Regions from separate parts of the Streptomyces paromomycinus genome, predicted to be linked through region 3. Evidence: riboswitches for the same ligand, from Rfam matches in the RefSeq annotation. Region 3 holds a riboswitch; each other region holds the start of a gene.
What was found. Region 3 has a riboswitch for cobalamin ahead of OEIGOIKO_RS29835 (prenyltransferase/squalene oxidase repeat-containing protein). Riboswitches for the same ligand answer to the same signal wherever they lie in the genome.
Positions count from the first base shown of each region.

Region 1: it holds a riboswitch for cobalamin, as region 3 does, so the genes downstream of both, OEIGOIKO_RS32455 (cobalamin biosynthesis protein) here and OEIGOIKO_RS29835 (prenyltransferase/squalene oxidase repeat-containing protein) in region 3, are expected to answer to the same signal.
Region 2: it holds a riboswitch for cobalamin, as region 3 does, so the genes downstream of both, OEIGOIKO_RS36585 (ABC transporter substrate-binding protein) here and OEIGOIKO_RS29835 (prenyltransferase/squalene oxidase repeat-containing protein) in region 3, are expected to answer to the same signal.

Region 1 is NZ_BHZD01000001.1:7,541,817-7,547,953, forward strand. Features, by position in the region: gene OEIGOIKO_RS32450 (cobyric acid synthase) at 1-1,466, opposite strand, end outside; gene OEIGOIKO_RS32455 (cobalamin biosynthesis protein) at 1,498-2,481, opposite strand; cobalamin riboswitch at 2,613-2,759, opposite strand; gene OEIGOIKO_RS32460 (hypothetical protein) at 2,930-3,175, opposite strand; gene OEIGOIKO_RS32465 (inorganic phosphate transporter) at 3,213-4,541, opposite strand; gene OEIGOIKO_RS32470 (lysozyme) at 4,804-5,640, opposite strand; gene OEIGOIKO_RS32475 (class II aldolase/adducin family protein) at 6,001-6,137, shown strand, end outside.
Region 2 is NZ_BHZD01000001.1:8,493,559-8,499,695, reverse strand. Features, by position in the region: gene OEIGOIKO_RS36600 (ATP-grasp domain-containing protein) at 1-669, shown strand, start outside; gene OEIGOIKO_RS36595 (MFS transporter) at 662-2,029, shown strand; gene OEIGOIKO_RS36590 (class I SAM-dependent methyltransferase) at 1,998-2,747, shown strand; cobalamin riboswitch at 2,843-3,026, shown strand; gene OEIGOIKO_RS36585 (ABC transporter substrate-binding protein) at 3,057-4,106, shown strand; gene OEIGOIKO_RS36580 (FecCD family ABC transporter permease) at 4,103-5,203, shown strand; gene OEIGOIKO_RS36575 (ABC transporter ATP-binding protein) at 5,200-6,018, shown strand; gene OEIGOIKO_RS36570 (ferric reductase-like transmembrane domain-containing protein) at 6,107-6,137, opposite strand, start outside.
Region 3 is NZ_BHZD01000001.1:6,919,663-6,925,799, forward strand. Features, by position in the region: gene OEIGOIKO_RS43155 (EGFR-like transmembrane domain-containing protein) at 1-233, opposite strand, end outside; gene OEIGOIKO_RS29835 (prenyltransferase/squalene oxidase repeat-containing protein) at 233-1,564, opposite strand; cobalamin riboswitch at 1,784-1,912, opposite strand; gene OEIGOIKO_RS29840 (MBL fold metallo-hydrolase) at 1,923-3,050, opposite strand; gene OEIGOIKO_RS29845 (aldehyde dehydrogenase) at 3,251-4,702, shown strand; gene OEIGOIKO_RS29850 (ferredoxin) at 4,711-5,001, shown strand; gene lanKC (class III lanthionine synthetase LanKC) at 5,163-6,137, shown strand, end outside.

The sequences.
Region 1 (6,137 bases), 620 kb from region 3:
AGCGCCGCCGTGTCCGCGTGCTCCTCGATCAGGTCGCCCAGCTTGTCGAGCTGCTCCTCGCGCAGCGCGGCGAAGCTGGTGTCCGGCGCCGGGACGAACGCGCGGCCCGCGTCGGCGGCCACCCGCCGCAGGAACGCCCGCCGGAAGCCGTCGCTCTCCAGCGAGCCGTGCCAGTGGGTGCCCCAGACCGCGCCGGACCGGCAGCCCGCCAGGAAGGGCTCCCCGCCGTCGATCTCCGCCACGCCATGGTGGATCTCGTACCCCTCGACCGGCTCGCCCAGCGCCTCGCCGGACGGACGGGCCAGGGTCTTCTCCGCCGCGAACCGGACGCGTACGGGCAGCAGGCCCAGCCCGTCCACCGTCCCGGCCTTCGACTCGACCTCGTCCTCGATCCGCTCGCCCAGCATCTGGAAACCGCCGCAGATGCCCAGCACCGGGCGGCCTTCCGCGGCCCGCCGCCGCACCGCGTCCGCGATGCCGCGCTCGCGCAGCCACTGGAGCGCGCGGACGGTGCCGCGGGTGCCGGGCAGGACGACGAGGTCGGCGTCGGCCAGTTCCTCGGGGCGGTCCACGAACCGCACCACGACGCCCGGTTCGGCGGCGAGCGCGTCCACGTCCGTGAAGTTCGACATCAGCGGTACGGCGGCCACCGCGACCCGCAGCACGTCGGCGCCGTGCGGCGGTGCGACGACGCTCTCGCGGACCGCGCCGCGCAGCGACACCCGGAGGCCGTCTTCTTCGTCGATGCCGAGGCCGTGCGCGAACGGCAGCACTCCGAGGGCGGGCCGCCCGGTCAGCTCCTTCAGCATGTCCAGGCCGGGCTCCAGCAGCGTCACATCGCCCCGGAACTTGTTGACGAGGTACCCCGCGACCAGCGCCTGGTCCTCCGGGGACAGCAGCGCCGTGGTGCCGAAGAAGGAGGCGAACACTCCGCCCCGGTCGATGTCGCCGACCACCACGGCCGGGATACGGGCGGCCCGCGCGATGCCCATGTTCACGATGTCGGTACGCCGCAGGTTGATCTCCGCCGGGCTGCCGGCGCCTTCGCAGATCACCGCGTCGTGCGTGCGGCGCAGCTCCTGGAGGCAGTCCGTGACCGTACCGAGCAACTGCTCCTGACGGCCCGCGTGATAGCCGCGCGCGCTCAGCTCGCCCACCGGCTTGCCCATCAGCACGACCTGGCTGCTGCGGTCACTGCCCGGCTTCAGCAGCACCGGATTCATCAGCGCGCTCGGCTCGACGCGCGCTGCCGCGGCCTGCATGGCCTGCGCCCGCCCGATCTCCGCGCCCTCGCGCGTCACGAACGAGTTCAGCGACATGTTCTGCGCCTTGAAGGGCGCCACCTTGACGCCCTTGCGGGCCAGCCAGCGGCAGATGCCCGCCGTCACCACGCTCTTGCCCGCGTCGGACGTGGTGCCCGCCACCAGCAGCCCGCCGCCGAGCGGCGCCCCACTCGAACCGTTCACCTGACACTCCTCGCCGTCCGTACTGCGCTGCTCACTTGGCCGCCCTCCCGGCTGTACGGGACCGTCGTACCGCCCCGGCCGCCAGTCGGCCCGCGACCGTGGCCGCCAGCGCCAGCGCGCTCACCCGGCGCGACAGCCGTACGGCCCGCTCGATGTCCGGCACCGCGACCGGCCGGCCCGCGTCGCCGTTGAGCACCGGCCGGTGCTCGACCCGGCCGCCGTACGCCAGGGTGCCGCCCAGCCGTACCCCCAGCGCCCCGGCGAACGCCGCCTCCACCGGGCCCGCGTTGGGGCTCGGGTGGGACGGGCCGTCCTGCCGCCAGGCGCGCAGCGCGCCCCGCCGGTCCGGCCCGGCCAGCACCGCCAGCGCGGCGGTCAGCCGGGAGCCGGGGTAACCGGCCACGTCGTCGAGCCGGGCCGAGGCCCAGCCGAATCGGCGGTGGCGCGGCGACTTGTGCCCCACCATCGCGTCCAGCGTGTTCACCGCCCGGAAGGCCAGCAGCCCCGGCACACCGGCGGCCGCGCCCCAGACCAGGGCGCCGACCACCGCGTCCGAGGTGTTCTCGGCGACGGACTCGACCACCGCGCGCGCCATCTGCTGCCCGTCCAGGGCCTGCGGGTCGCGCCCGCACAGGTGCGGCAGCCGCTCGCGCGCCACGTCCAGGTCGCCCGCCGCGAGCGCGCCGCCGACGGCCCGCGCCTCGCGGCCCAGCGAAGTGCCGCCCAGGACGGCCCAGGTGGCGGCGGCGGTCAGCGCGACGGAGGCGGGGAAGGCGGCGGGGGAGCGGCGTACGGCGCGGTCGAGCAGCGCGGCACCGGCGGCGGTGCCGCCCGCGAGCAGCGCGGTGTGCAGGGCGCCGGTCCCTCGGTGGTCGCGCCACAGACGGCGTTCCACGGCGGCCGCGGCCCGCCCGAAGGCGGCCACGGGGTGACCGCGCCGGGGATCGCCCACGACCAGGTCGCCGAGGAAACCGAGGGCCGCGCCGCACGCGTAGCCGGCGTGTTCGGCACGCATCGGATCAGACCGCCGTCGCGCCTCGGAGGGATGGCGTGGGGGTACGTCCAGCAGATTGCGCACTGCGGCCGGGCATGGCGGTAGGTCCTCACTCAGGGTCCGCGCCCTGGCTCGACGGGTACGGCGACGAGAGTCTCCTGGCTCCCCGGATCGGCGCTTCCCCCGGCCTTCCAGTCCGTACGGGAACCTGCGTCGCGGGACGCGGACCGTGGCCCTTGGTGGAGGGGCGCTCCCCGGTGACAGTGGCGGGACCGCGCCGGATTCTCACCGGACTTCCTCATCTGTCGCCGATTGGCTCCGGCAGTCCACCACGCTCCGCCAAGCCCGTCAACTCACGCTTGACCTGCGGTGCGGGGCGGTGGCGGCGCCTGTGTCGCACGACACAGGCGTCCGGTGGCCGCGGCGGGGATGCCGCGGCCACCGGACGCCCGTGGTGCCGTGCCGCGCCTCAGGCGGCGACGATCAGGTAGATCCCGTACGCCACGGCCGCCGCGCACAGCGCGAAGCAGACGTACGCCCCGGCCCGCGCCGCTCCGCCGGAGGGGGCGGGCCCGTCGGCGGTCACCGGCGTGCCCTCCTGCTGCGGCTTGCGGGACGTGCCGACGATGCCGAGGGTGAACAGGCCCACGATCCCGACCGTCACGAACAGCGTGACGCCGAAGACCTGGCCGAGAGCGGCCCAGTCGATGCTCATTGCGTTCTCGTTCCTTGGTGGGAGCCGTGCGGCCGGGTCAGCCGGCGGCCGAGCCGGCCTTGGCGCGGCGCCGGGCGCTCTTGTCGTGCGGGTGGGCGGCCACCGGGGCGGCGATCACCGGGGCGGCACCGACCGGGTCCGTGATCCGGGTCTCGGCGACCGTGGGGGCCGGGATGGCGGCCGTGCCCGCCGCGACCGGGCCCGCGGGCGGCGGCGAGACGGCCTGCAGGGCGGCGGTGACGACACCGGCGGGCTCGGCGGCCGGGCCCTCGTTGACGTTGGTGTGGTCCACCGGCTTGCGCCGGGAGGCCGTCCAGATCGCGCCGCAGACGGCGAGTGCCAGCACGGCGACGGTCGCGATGCCCCAGTCGCCCTGGTCCGCCAGGAGCGCGGCGCCCGCCGCGACCAGCCCGGCGGCCGGCAGCGTCAGCCCCCAGGCGGCGGCCATCCGGCCCGCCGTGGACCAGTGCACCACGCCGCCCTTGCGGCCCAGGCCGGAGCCCATCACCGAACCGGAGCAGACCTGGGTGGTGGAGAGCGCGAACCCGAGGTGGGAGGAGGCCAGGATGGTGGCCGCGGCGCCGGTCTGGGCGGCGAAGCCCTGCGGCGGCTGGATGTCGGTGATGCCCTTGCCCATCGTGCGGATGATCCGCCAGCCGCCCAGGTACGTGCCGAGCGCGATGGCCAGGCCGGCCGAGGCGATGACCCACAGCGGCGGGTCGGCGTGCGGGGCGACGACGCCGCCGGTGATCAGCGCGAGGGTGATCACACCCATCGTCTTCTGGGCGTCGTTGGTGCCGTGCGCGAGGGAGACCAGCGCGGCCGAGGCGATCTGCCCGGCGCGGTAGCCCTTGGCGGTGTCCTCCTCGGCGCGGTCGCGGGCCAGCCGGTAGGTCAGCCGGGTCGCGGCCGTCGCGGCCAGACCGGCCACGACGGGGGCGGCGACGGCCGGGATGAGGACCTTCATGACCACCGCGCCGCCGTGCACGCCGCTCGGGCCGACGGCCACCAGGGTCGCGCCGATCAGACCGCCGAAGAGGGCGTGCGAGGAGCTGGAGGGGAGTCCGGCCAGCCAGGTGACCAGGTTCCAGACGATGGCGCCGACCAGCCCGGCGAAGATCACTTCTGGTCTGATGCCGGCCGTCTCGTCGATGATCCCGCCGGAGATGGTCTTGGCGACCTCCACCGACAGGAAAGCGCCGACCAGGTTGAGGACCGCCGACATCGCCACCGCGATCTTGGGCTGGAGTGCCCCGGTGGAAATGGTGGTGGCCATGGCGTTGGCCGTGTCGTGGAAGCCGTTCGTAAAGTCGAACACCAAGGCCGTGACGATCACGATCCCGATGAGAAGCGTGATGTGTTCCATTCACCCAGGCAATCAGTTCGTTGGGCAGTGACGCTCGGGACCGTACGGACGACGGGTGAACGGAAGGTGAACTGGGGCGGGCGCCGCAGTGACGCCCCCGCAGGGGTGGTGCGGAGGCGCCCGTACCGTCGCCCGGGTCCCATGCCTACCAGCACGGACGCCTCGTGTGCCGCAGGCGTACCGGTGGCGGTGAGGCGGGGTGCCGGGCGTGTCGGGGGCCGGGCGTGTCGGGGCGCGTACCGGTGGCCGGCGCGTCGGCGTGTCAGCCGCGCGCGAAGCGCCGCAGCCCGGTGACCGTACCGTTCCACTTGTTCTGGTCGCCGGGCAGCGCGCCGGACCCGGCGTGCTGCCAGATGCTCGGGTACACCCAGCCGGCGGGCAGCTTGCCCGGGGTGCTGTGCCAGCGGGCCAGCCACAGGGGGTGGGTGGCGGCGAACGCCCGGCTGCCGCCGGTGCAGCCGTTCCACCACCGGGCCGTCGTGTAGATCACCGGCCGCCGCCCGGTCTGCCGCAGCACCTCGGCGCTGAATCCGCGGACCCACCGGACCAGCGCCGTGCCGCTCATCCCGTAGCAGGCGTGCTCCCGGTCGTACGGGTTGTGCTCCAGGTCGAGCGCCGGGGGCAGCGTCCAGCCGTCCGCCTTCCAGCGGCCGCCGTGCCGCAGGAAGTACCGGGCCTGCGCGCGGCCGGAGGACGCGTTCGGGACGCCGAAGTGGTACGCGCCGCGCAGCAGGCCCGCCTTGCGCGCGCCGCGGTACTGCCGCGGGAAGTGCGGGCTGCGGTACCAGGTCGACTCGGTGGCCTTCACGTACACGAAACGGCCGCCCTTCGCCCGTACGGACTTCCAGTCGACGTTCCCCTGGTGCGAGGAGACGTCGTGCCCGGCGGGTTTGCCTGCGGCCTCGGCGGCGGGGACCGTGGGCAGGGCGGTGGACAGGACGCCGGTGAGCGTGCCGAGCGCCAGGGCCCCGGCGGCCAGCCGACGCCGTGGGCTGCGCGGGCGGCGGGGCGGGTGCGGTGCTTCGGGCGGGTGTGGTGCGTCGGGCGGGTGGTGGGACGGCTGCTGCGTACCGGACGGACGATCGCGGTCACGGGCCATGGCTGCTCCCCCAGGAAGTCCCCCGGACGGCTACGTGCATGACGGGCGGCTGCCGTGCATGACAGTGGCTGCACATGCCTGACAGATGGCTGCACCTGCATGACAGATGGCTGGACATGCCTGACAGGTGACTACGTGCATGACAAAGCTTCGGAAGCGTACCGGGAGATCCGCACAAGACGGTCGTCACTCGGTCAAGTCCGTCCGAGACACCGCCGGTCCGACATGGCGGATACCGGAGGGCCAGGATCCGCCCCACGGCTTCCCACCAGCCCCGTACGGTGTCGGCAGCCCCGCGCGCACCACGTCCGCGCGCCCCCTCACCGGGCCCCGCCCGCACCGCACACCGGAGGCACACGCATGACGGAGCCGGAAGCCCTCGACCACGCCTGGGACGAGCTGGTCGCCACCGCCCGCCGCACGGTCGCCGACGGCCTGGTCGTCGGCACCTCCGGCAACGTCTCCGTCCGCGTCGGCGACCTCGTGCTGGTCACCCC
Region 2 (6,137 bases), 1.6 Mb from region 3:
ACCGCGTTCCCCGTCGCCTTCCCGCAGCCGCGCCGGGACGCTCTGGAGCGGTGGCTGGACGATGTGCTGGCCGCCGTCGGCTACACCGACCGGTTCGCCCACGTGGAGTTCGCCCTGACCACCGCCGGCCCGGAAGTGGTGGAGATCAACCCGCGGATCGGCGGCGCGCTCGTCGGTGAGGGGCTGTGCCGGGCCCTCGGCGTCAACGTGTACGAGGCGATGGTGGAAGCGGCCCTCGGCAGCCGCCCCGGACTCATGGACGCGGCGCTGCCCGGCGGCCCCGCCTCGGCCTTCGTCCTCGGGTACCCCGCGGAACCAGGGGTGTTCACCGGCGTCGACGGACTCGACCGGCTGCCGGACATGCCGGGCTCGCCCGCCTGGTACCCGGTCAAGCGGACCGGCGACCCCGTCGAGCACCTGGGCGACAGCCGCGGTTACGCGGGCATCGTCTACGCGGAGGGCGAGACGGCCGAACTGGCCACGCACTGCGCGGTCGCGGCGGCCAACGCCGTACGGGTGCGGACGGAGCCGTTCCGCGTGGCGGGGACGACGGACGGGGCAGGCGTGCCGGACACGGCCGGTACGGCGGGCGCAGCCGGTACAACGGGCGCGGCCGGTACGGCGGCGGACGCTACGGCGAGCCAGGCGGGCCAGGGCTCCGGTGACTGAACGCACAGACGGCGGCCCGGGGCTCCGCACCGCGCTGTCCACCCTCACCGGGCCGCTGCGCTTCCTGCTGCTCAGCTCCTTCCTCATCCCGCTCGGCAGTTTCATGGTCCTGCCGTTCATGTCGGTCTTCCTGCACGAGCGGCTGGGCATGGGGCTCGGAGCGGTCGGTGTGGTGCTGGCCGCCGCGTCCCTCGTGCAGTTCTCGGGGGGCGTTCTCGGCGGGGCCCTCGCCGACCGGGTGGGGCTGCGGCGCACGATGCTCTGGGCGCTGGTGATCCGTACGGCGGGCTTCGCGGCGTTCCTGGCGGCGCTGCGGTGGCCGCCGGTTGCGGTGGCGGCGCTGATCCTGACCTGCTGCGGCGCCGCGCTGTACCTGCCGGCCAACAAGGCGTACCTGGTGCACGGTGTGACCGAGGAGCGCAGGCCCGCGTTCCTGTCCGCGGGCAACGCGGCGCTCAACGCGGGGATGGCCGCGGGCCCGCTGGTCGCGGGTCCGTTCGTGCTGTCGACCCCCGGTCCGCTGTTCCTCGTCGTGACGGCGCTGTTCGCCGCGGTGGCCGTGGGGCACGCCCGGCTGCCGGCGGTGGGGCCGGAGAAGGAACGTTCCGGCAGCGCACCGGCGGCCGGCCAGGGTCTGCTCACCGGAATCGCCGTCCTCCCCTTCGTCGCCAACGGCCTGGCGTTCTACCTCTACTTCCACTTCCAGCACTACCTCGCCGTGTACGCCGTCGAGCGCGCCTCCAGCGAGTTCTACAGCCTGGTGCTGCTGACCTGCTCCGTCCTCGTCATCGTCGTCCAGCCGCTCGCGTCGGGTGCCATCCGGCGGATGCGCTATCCCGTCGCCCTGGCGGTCGGGTTCACGGGGCTGGCCGCCGGGATGGCGGTCCTGGCCGCCGGAACGAGGCCCGCCCTGCTGGCGGGCGGTGTCCTGATCACGCTCGGCGACATCGTGCTCTTCCTCAAGAACGACCTGGAGGCGCTGCGCCGCAGTTCCCGCTCGGACGCCGTGGTCTTCGGGCAGCAGCGGCTCGCCGCGGGTCTGGGCGCCTGTGCCAGCGGCGTGCTGGGCGGGCAGCTCTACGGCTTCGGCGAACGCGCCGGGCACGCGGGCTGGTTCTGGCTGTTCGCCGCGGCCCAGTGCGTCCTGCTGCCGCCGCTCCTGCTCGCCCTGCGGCGGAAGCAGGGCACCGCTCCCGCCGCCCCCGACGGCCTCACGGCGGAACGGAACGCAGCTCCCCCGGCTCCGGCCCCCGACGGCCTCACCCCCGCCACCCCCCTCACGGACCTCACGGGTCTCAAGGACCTCAAGGAAGGAACTCCGGTACCCGATGACGCACACGGGCGGATTCCAGGACGATGACTTCTGGACCGAGTTCTACGACTTCCTCTTCTCCGACAGCCGCTACGCCCAGGCCGAGGAGCTGCTCGACACCTCTCCCCTGCTGTCCTTCCCGGCCGGGGCCCAGGTGCTGGACCTGTGCTGCGGCCCGGGGGTGTTCACCGTCCCGCTCGCCCGCCGGGGCTTTGGTGTGACGGGCGTCGACCGCAGCCCGGCGATGCTGGACCGGGCCCGGAAACGGGCCGCCGACGCCGGAGTCACCGCCCGCTACGTCCAGGCCGACATGCGGGAGTTCTCCGAGCCCGGGGCCTTCGACGTGGTCCTCAACATGTTCACGTCGTTCGGCTATTTCGAGGACCCCGCCGACAACGCCCGTGTGCTGCGCACGATGCACGACTGCCTGGCGCCCGGCGGGACCCTGCTTCTGGACATGGCCGGAAAGGAACTGCTGGCCCGTAGGGTCACACCGCCGAAGGTCGTACAGCGCGGCGACGACCTGCTGGTGCAGACCGACACGGTGCTGGACGACTGGGCGCGGCTGCGCAGCGACTGGGTGCTCGTGCGGGGCGACCGGGTGACACGTACGAGCCTGGTCTGGTTCGTCTACAGCGCCGTGGAGTTGCGGCGGATGGCCGGGGAGGCAGGCTTCCAGGAGGTCGAGGTCTTCGGCGGCTTCGACGGCCGCCCGTACGACCAGGACGCCGAGCGGCTGGTGCTCCGGGCGGTCCGCGCGGCATGACCGGGGCGCCGGGCCGTACGGCGCGGCCCGGCGCCCGTGCACCGCGGACGGCGCGCGGAACCGTACGCGCGCCCTTTGCCCCCGGTCCGACCGACCGTAATATCACCTGGTCATCACCGCGACGGGAGACAGGAAGCCGGTGCGAGTCCGGCGCGGTCCCGCCACTGTGACCGGGGAGTGACCTTTCATCAGGCAGTTCGGGCCACCGCGCGCGGCGCGGGACGGCCGGGGGAACGTCGATCCGGGAGTCAGGACACTGGCCTGTCGCGGGCCCGTTCCGAGGAGCGCGGACTCCGCAGGAGGCTCTACGTGTACGACGGCACGACCCGTCCCCCCTTTTCTCCCCCCGCCACCCGGCGGCGCCGGTTCCGGCGCGCCACGGCACCGGCGGTGGCCCTGGCCCTGTCCGCCGCACTGCTGGGCGGCTGCGGCACGGCGCGGGACACCGCGGGTGACGCGGAGCCCGCGGCCACCGCGGCGAAAGGTTTCCCGGTCACCATCGACAACTGCGGCATCCGTACCACCTACCGGAAGCCGCCCTCCCGGGTGCTCACCATCCACCAGCACCCCGCCGAACTGATGCTGGCGTTGGGGCTCAAGGACCGGATGATCGGCACCGCCTTCCCCGACTCGTCCGTCCTGCCGCACCTGCGCAAGGACTATGAGGCGCTGCCGCAACTGGCGAAGAAGGAACCGTCCTTCGAAACCGTTCTGGAAGCCGGTCCGGACCTCGTCTACGGCGGCTACGCCAGCGCCTTCGCCGAGAACGAGGGCCGCTCGCGCAAGGCGTTCGCCGACGCCGGGATCAACACCTACCTCAACCGCGAGTACTGCGGGAAGAAGCAGGTGTCCATGCAGGACACGTACGACGAGGTCCGCACGATCGGCAGCATCTTCGGCGTACGGGACCGCGCCGCCGAGCTGGCCGCCGACCTCAAGGCGCGGGTGGACCGGACCACCGAGGCGGTCAAGGGCGCCCCCGCCGTCCCGGTCTTCGTGTACGACAGCGGCGACAAGGCGGCCTTCACCGCCGGCGGCAAGAGTCTCGGCACCGAGATCATCCAGCGCGCGGGCGGCCGGAACGTCTTCGCGGACCTGGACAAGGTCTTCGGTGACGCGTCCTGGGAGCAGGTCGTCGACCGGAAGCCCGAGGTCATCGCGATCTACGACTACGCGGGGGCCGGGAGCGTCGAGCAGAAGAAGAAGTTTTTGCTGTCGCAGCCCGCGCTCGCCGACGTGCCCGCGGTGAGGAACAAACGGTTCGTCGTGCTGCCGCTGACCGCGACCCTGGTGGGGGTGCGGCCGCCGTACGCGGTGGAGGAGCTGGCCCGCGCCCTGCACCCCGAGCGGTTCCGGTGACCGCCGCCGCCGGGACGGCGGTCACCCGCGAGCACCGGCCCGATACGCCGCCGCGCCGCCGGTCCTTCGCCGTCACCCTCGTCGTGCTCGGCGTGTTGCTGCTGGTCTCCGCCACGGCGGGGATGGCGATCGGGTCGGTGCACGTGCCGCCCGGCGAGGTGTGGGGCATCGTGACCCACGCGCTCGGCGCCGACCTGGCGGACCCGGGGTGGTCCCGGGCGCGCGAGACCATCGTGCTGGACGTACGGGCGCCGCGGGTGGCGCTCGGCGCGGTGACCGGCGCGGGGCTCGCGGTGATCGGTACGGCCATGCAGGCACTGGTCCGCAACCCGCTGGCGGAGCCGTATCTGCTGGGTGTCTCCTCGGGTGCGTCCCTGGGCGCCGTCATGGTGATCGTCTTCGGGGTGAGCCTGTTCGGTCCGGTGTCGCTGTCGGCCGCCGCCTTCGCCGGAGCACTGCTGACCCTGCTGCTCGTCTACACGACGGCCCGTACCGGCGGGCGCATCACCTCGGTACGGCTGGTGCTGTCGGGGGTGGCGATGGCGGCGGTCCTCACGGCGGTGATGGACATCCTGCTGCTGACCTCCGACCGGGGCAACGAGGCCCGGGCCGTGCTCGCCTGGACCCTCGGAGGCCTCGGCGGGGTGCAGTGGGGCACGCTGTGGCTGCCGGGCCTGGCCCTGCTGCTGGGCATCGCCGTCCTGCTGGTCCAGGCCCGGTCGCTGAACCTGCTGCTGGCGGGCGAGGAGGCCGCCACGACGATGGGGCTGGACGTGGCCCGGTTCCGGGCCCGGATGTTCGTCCTGCTCTCGCTCGTCACCGGCGTCCTGGTGGCCGCGGCCGGGCCGATCGGCTTCGTGGGCCTGATGCTGCCGCACGTGGTGCGCCTGTTCGTGGGTGGTGACCACCGCCGGGTGCTGCCCGCCGCCGCACTGGCCGGCGCGGTGTTCCTGATCTGGGCCGACATCGCGGCACGTACCGTCGCCGCGCCCATGGAGATCCCCGTCGGTGTGCTGACCGCCCTGTGCGGCGGACCGTTCTTCCTGTGGCTGATGCGCCGGGACGCCCGCCGTACCGTGCACCGAGGAGTGGCATGAGCGCGACCGAACTGACCGTCGACGGCCTCACGCTCACCGCCGGGGCCCACCGCCTGGTGCGCGACGTCTCCCTGACCGCCCGGCCCGGTGAGGTGGTCGGCCTGGTCGGGCCCAACGGCAGCGGCAAGTCCAGCCTGCTGCGCGCCGTCTACCGGGTGCTGCGGCCCGACGCGGGACGGGTCCGGGTGGACGGCACGGACGCCTGGTCGCTCCCGGTACGGCGGCTGGCCCGCACGGTGGCCGCCGTGGTGCAGGAGTCGGCCGCCGACTTCGACCTGACCGTGCGCGAGGTCGTCGCGATGGGCCGCACCCCGCACAAGCGGCTGCTCGACGGCGACAGTGCCGAGGACGCCTCTCTGGTGGCGTGGGCTCTGGAGTCGGTGGACGCGGCCGGGCTGGCGGACCGGTCCTTCGACCGGCTCTCCGGCGGCGAGCGCCAGCGGGTGCTCATCGCCCGCGCCCTGGCCCAGCGGCCCTCCCTGCTGGTCCTCGACGAGCCGACCAACCACCTGGACGTACGGCACCAGCTCACGGTGCTCGGCATCCTGCGCAGGCTGCCCGCCACGGTCCTGGTGGCGCTGCACGACCTGAACCTCGCCGCGTACTACTGCGACCGCCTGTACGTCCTGTGCGAAGGGCAGGTCACGGCGTCAGGGCCGCCCGCCGAGGTGCTGACCGAGGGACTGCTGGCCGAGGTGTACGGCGTGACGGCCGAGGTCACCGTCAGCCCGCGTACGGGGGCGCCGCAGGTGTCGTTCCTGCCCGGGGAGCGTGACCGGCCGGCTGTCGCGGTGCCGGGTCAGTCAGGTTTCTGAGAGGTGGGGCGGTGTCGCTCCGGTTCCTGGTGGGGGCCGGGGCGGTCACCGGTCACTCCGGTTCCCGAGGGGCTGGACCGGTCACAGGTCACTCAGGTTCTTGACCGGCCGGGGCGGTC
Region 3 (6,137 bases):
GTGAAACGGAAGCCCGCCACGGCGCCGTCCCGGGGGCGGCTGGTGGCCGGCCCCTCGGTCGCGTACGACCAGCCCCCGTCCTTGGCGGCCGGGGCACCGGCGGCGGGCCCGTCCCAGAAGGACCAGTAGCGGTACTCCTGCGCCTGGGCGGGCGCCGCGCCCAGGCCCGTGACCGTACCGGCCAGGGCCAGGGCGCCGAGGAGACGGGCGGAGCGGGACCGCGGCAGGCGCATCAGATGTCGCTCTTCTTCCGGCGGCCGCTGAGCAGGAACCCGGCGCCGACGCTCGCCACGAACACGATGCCGAAGATCCACCACACGCCGGAGTTCTGGTCGTCCTGGTCCTGCGCGTCCTTCTCGGGCGTGGCGGACGGGGCGGAGCTGCCGGCCGGCTTGGGGCCGGTGGCGTTGAGCTGTGCGACCAGGTCGGCGCCGCCGAAGGAGCGCGGGTCGGCGCCCGCGGCGTGCGCGGCGAGCACCAGCTGCGCGTACGCGGCCGGGCCGGCCTCCTTGGCCCAGTTCGCGGAGTTCTTCTCCAGCCACTTCAGCGGCGCCTGCGCGGCGGCACCGTGCGAGCCGGCGGCGAGGGCCACCACGGCGTCGGCGGTGTTGCCGACGTCGGGCTGGTCCTCGGCGCCGGGCATCGCGGACTTCAGGTGCTGGCCGTTCGCGCCGAGCACCGCGGCCAGGTAGGCGGCGCCGCCCTCGGCGGCCTGCTTCGGGTCCCGCCCCGCGTCCTTGTCCGCCGCTTCGCCGTCGCACTTCAGGGGCTTGACCGGCTCGTTGACGTCCTTGCCCGCCGGGTCGACGACGAAGCCGTCGCCCAGTCCGCCGAGCACGGCGGCGGCCGTGGCGTCCGCGTTCGGTGCCAGCTTGCCGTCCTTGGGCTGGAAGGCGAACGCGCCGCGCTCCCCCTCCTTCGCGTCACAGCCCAGCTGGAAGGTGACCAGCGCGTCGTACGGGGACTTGCCGCCCTTCTGCACGGACTCCGGCTTCTCACCCGCCGCCTTGAGCGCGCCGATCACCACGGAGGTGGAGTTGGCGTCACTGGGCGAGCCGCCCGTCGAGGGCCAGCCGCCGTCGTCGTTCTGCACCGACTTCAGCCACTTCACGGCCTTCTGCACGGCGTCGTCGTGCCCGCCGAGCGCGGCCAGTGCCTGGACCGCGGCGCCCGTCTGGTTGGTGTCCCGCATGGTCTTGTCGTCGCACGCCTTGGCCGGGTCGGCGCGGTAGGCGCTGAAGGCGCCGTCGGAGCACTGCTGCCCGGCGAGCCAGTCGACGCCCGTCACCGACGGACGCACCCCGACGGTGCGCTGCGCCAGGAGGGCGAGCGACTGCCGCCACACGCCGTCGTACTGCGGGTCCTTGGTGCCGTACAGCCCGTCCGGCAGCTTCGACGCCTGCGCGGCGGGCGCGGCGGAGTCGGCGGCCGCCACGGGGGCACCGGCCGCGCACAGCACGGCGGCCCCGGCCAGCGCCGCGGCGGCGCGGCGCGCCAGGACGGCGAAGGTGGGGGCCGTGGAAGCCCTGGGAGCCAGGGGAGCCTGGGAAGCCGTGGTGGCCATCGGGTCGGTGCCTCTCGGATCAGGTCGCCGCGGTGGGTCCGCGGTGGGCCGGTGGTGGGTGCTGCGGTGAGTGCTGCGGTGGGTGCGCAGCCGCACTCGGACGCCCCGCCGCCCGCCGGTCGACGACCGGCCGCGGTGGCACCGGGCTCAGCTCCGCATACCTCGACGGTGCCGCGCGCCGGGCGTCCGCGCGAGGAGACGCGGCCTTCCGGTGGCGGGAGCCTTGGTCGTGCCCCAGCGGGTGCTCCGGCTCGGCGGGCGCACGGCGGCCGTACGTCCCGGATCACGGTTGCGGGTCAGCGCCGGATTTCCACCGGCTTCCCCCGATCGGGCACAGGATGAAATTGTCTCGCACACCTTAACCGGCGGGCCGGGCGCGTCCCGGGTACGGGCCGGTCGGCAGGTGCCCGCCGCACACCGCCCGGTACTCCACCGGCTCCGGTCCCGGCACCGCCTCCGCCAGCCCCAGCCGCACCAGCCGCCGCAGATGCGCCTCCGCCTCCGCGACCGCGATGGTGCGCGACGCGTACGGGATGCGCTCCCACGGCCGGTTCCACTCCATGGCCTCGGCGAGCTGCCACGGCGTGCGGGGTACGGCGAGCAGCGCGCGCAGTCCGGCCAGCCGCTCCTCGTGGTGGGCGAGCAGCTCGCGCGCCCGGCCGGCCGCGTCCGTGAACGGGTGCTGGTGGGCGGGGAGCACCTCGGCGGGCGCCAGCCGGGCGACGCGTTCCAGGGAGGCCAGGTAGTCGCCGAGGGGATCGCCGGGTGTCGCGTCGTCCGGGTCCTCGTAGAGCCCGATGTGCGGGCTGATGCCCGGCAGCAGGTGGTCACCGGAGAAGAGCCGGCCGTGGCCCGGCCGCCGGGCCGGATGCTCCTCCTCCAGGTGCAGGCACACATGGCCGGGCGTGTGGCCGGGCGTCCAGACGGCGCGCAGCCGGCGGCCGGGCAGGTCGAGGAGCGCGCCGGGCGCGATCTCGCGGTCGGGCAGCGCCGCCCGCTGCCCGGGGAGGTCGCGCACCGGGCCCTTGGCGCGCACCCGGCGCAGGGGCGCCAGGTGGCTGTCGGGCGCGCCGACCGCGGCCAGCTTGGTGATCAGGTGGTCCAGCCACCGGCCGGGTTCGGCCTCCCGGGTACGGCGCACGACGGCGGCGTCCGCCGCGTGCATGGCGATCCACGCGCCGGACGCCTCCCGTACGCGGGCGGAGAGGCCGTGGTGGTCGGGGTGGTGGTGCGTGACGAGGACCCCGTGCAGGTCGGTGACGTCGAAGCCGCAGGCGGTGATCCCGGCGGTCAGGGTGTCCCAGGCGTCCGGGTCGTCCCACCCGGTGTCCACGAGGACCGGGCCGCGGCCGGTCTCCAGGAGGTGGACGAGGGTGTGGCCGAGCGGGTTGTCCGGGATGGGGACGGCGATCGACCACACGCCGCCCCGGTGGTCGGTCACCCGGGGCCCGGCCGCCGCCGTCCCGGTCCGGGCCGCTGCCGTCATCCGCCGCACCTCCGCGTCCGCGCGGACGTGCCGCGCCCCCGTAACCACCGCGCCACCGTGCGGAGCCCCGTGCCGGGCCGCCGGTGTCGAGCATTGCCCAGCATAACTAGAACTGGTATCAGTCCTGATGCTGTGTCAGGAACTTTCCGTGTCAGTCCGGTTCGCCACGCGATCCCGTCCGACCCCAGGAGGCGGCAGCCATGAGCGCACTCGTCGAGTACGAACAGCTCTACATCGGCGGCGAGTTCACCGATCCGGCCGGCGGCGGCACCATCGAGGTGGTCTCGCCGCACACCGAGCAGGTCATCGGCCGGGTGCCGCACGCCTCGCGGACCGATGTGGACCGGGCCGTCTCCGCGGCCCGCGCCTCCTTCGACTCCGGGGTGTGGGCGCAGACGCCGCTCGCGGAGCGGATCGCGGTGGTCACCCGCGTCAAGGACGCCTTCGCCGTGCGCAGCGAGGAGATCGCCAGGGTCATCAGCGCGGAGAACGGCACCCCGTACACCTCCAGTGTGATGGTGCAGGCGCTGGCCGCGATGATGGCGTGGGACGCGGCGATCACGGTCGCCCGGGACTTCCCGTTCGAGGAACGCCGGGCGGGTGTGCTCGGGCCGCTGCTGGTGCGGCGCGAGCCGGTGGGGGTGGTGGCGGCCGTGGTGCCGTGGAACGTGCCGCAGTTCACCGCGGCGGCCAAGCTGGCGCCGGCGCTGCTGGCCGGCTGTTCGGTGGTCCTCAAGGTGTCGCCCGAGACGCCGCTGGACGCCTACCTGCTGGCGGACATCGTGAGCGAGGCCGGGCTGCCCCCGGGCGTGCTGTCCATCCTTCCGGCCGACCGGGAGGTGAGCGAGTACCTGGTCGGGCACCCGGACGTGGACAAGGTGGCCTTCACCGGGTCGGTCGCCGCGGGCCGGCGTGTCATGGAGGTCGCGGCGCGCCACCTGACGCGGGTGACGCTGGAGCTCGGCGGCAAGTCGGCCGCCGTCATCCTGCCGGACGCCGACCTGGACGCCGCGGTGGCGGGCATCGCGCCGTTCGCGTGGCTGGTCAACGGGCAGGCGTGCATCGGGCAGACACGCATCCTCGCGCCGCGCGAGCGCTACGCCGAGATCGCCGAGCGGTTCGCCGCCGCCGCGTCCGCCCTGCGCGTGGGCGACCCGCTGGACCCGGCGACCGAGCTCGGGCCGCTGGTCGCCCGGCGCCAGCAGCAGCGGTCGCTGGACTACATCGCCCTCGGACAGCGCGAGGGCGCCAAGGTCCTGACCGGCGGCGGGCGGCCGGAGGCGATGGAGACCGGCTGGTACGTGGAGCCGACCCTGTTCGGCGAGGTGTCCAACTCCATGCGCATCGCCCGCGAGGAGATCTTCGGCCCGGTGATCTGCCTGCTGCCGTACGAGGACGAGGCCGAGGCGGTCCGGATCGCGAACGACTCCGAGTACGGGCTGTCCGGCTCGGTGTGGACCGCGGACACCGAGCGCGGCATCGAGGTCGCCCGGCGGGTGCGGACCGGTACCTACTCCGTGAACACCTTCAGCATCGACATGCTGGGTCCCTTCGGCGGATACAAGAACTCCGGCATCGGGCGGGAGTTCGGGCCCGAGGGCTTCGGCGAGTACCTGGAGCACAAGATGATCCATCTGCCGGCGGAGGGGTGAGGGACGGTATGAGCGGTACGGACGGCAAGGGCGGGAAGGGCGGGAAGGGCGCGGGGGCCGGGCCGGAGGGGCCCCGCTGGCACGTCGAGGTCGACCGGGGCGTCTGCATCGGCTCCGGCCTGTGTGCGGCCACCGCCCCCGGCGGTTTCGAGCTGGACGCGGCCCGCCAGTCGCACCCCGTGCGGCCCGAGTGCGACGCCTGCGACGACGTGCTGGCGGCGGCCGAGGGCTGTCCCGTCGAAGCGATCACCGTGACGCTCGCCGTTACGGGGGAGGCGGTCTTCCCGCCCGACGAGTGAACCGTCCCGCCCGCCGGGCGGTACGGGTGCGAGGCCCGCGCCCACCGGGACGTACCGCCAGTAACCCGTGAACTTCTCACGGTGACCTCGTGACATCTGTGACTGTTAACGCTCCCCGGCGGCGTGGAAATCTCTGTGCCACGCCGCCGAGGGGGGAGACGATGGACAAGCGGTACGAGGTTTACTGTCTCGCCGACAGATTCTTCTACGAGACCCCGGACCGTCTGTCCGCAGGGAACGGAGCCGCGTCGGGCCACGGACCCCTGTACGAAGCGGCGCAGCGCGCAGTCCCCGAAGGGTGGCGGTGTTTCCTCTCCGGGGACTGGCTCCACGTGAACCCGGTCGACGACGCAGGACAGCCGCGTCCCGGACTGCCCCCGCAGGGCTGGAAGATCCACGTCTCGGCCTGTACCGACAACGCGGAGAAGCTGGCGTCCCAGGTGTGGGACTACTGCGTCGCCCGGCTGGTCCCGTTCAAGTTCGTCCCCGGGCCGCGCCCGCTGCACCTGCGCAACTCCAAGTACGCCGACCGCGGTTCCAGTGGCAAGTTCGCCACGATCTACCCGTCGGACGAGCAGCAGCTGCACACCGTCCTGCGGGAACTGGGCGCGCTGCTGGCCGGCGAGCCGGGCCCGTACATCCTCAGCGACCTGCGCTGGCAGGACGGCCCGCTCTACGTGCGGTACGGCGGCTTCACCCGGCGCTACTGCGTCGACGAGCACGGCAACCTGGTCGGCGCGATCGAGAACGCCGACGGCAAGCTGGTGCCCGACCGGCGCGAGCCGAAATTCCACGTACCGGAGTGGATCGAGCTGCCGGACTTCCTCGCCCCGCAGCTCGCCGCCCGCAACTCCACCACCGTCACCGACCTGCCGTACCAGATCGAGTCCGCCCTGCACTTCTCCAACGGCGGCGGCGTCTACCTCGGCCGGGACCGGCGCACCGGCGACAAGGTGGTCCTCAAGGAGGCCCGGCCGCACGCCGGGCTGGCCGCCGACCGGGCCGACGCCGTCACCCGTCTGGAGCGCGAACGGGCCGCCCTGGAGAAGCTGTCCGGGCTGGGCGTCGCGCCGGAGGTCCGTGACTGGTTCACCCTGGACGACCACCGCTTCCTGGTCATGGACTTCCTGGAGGGG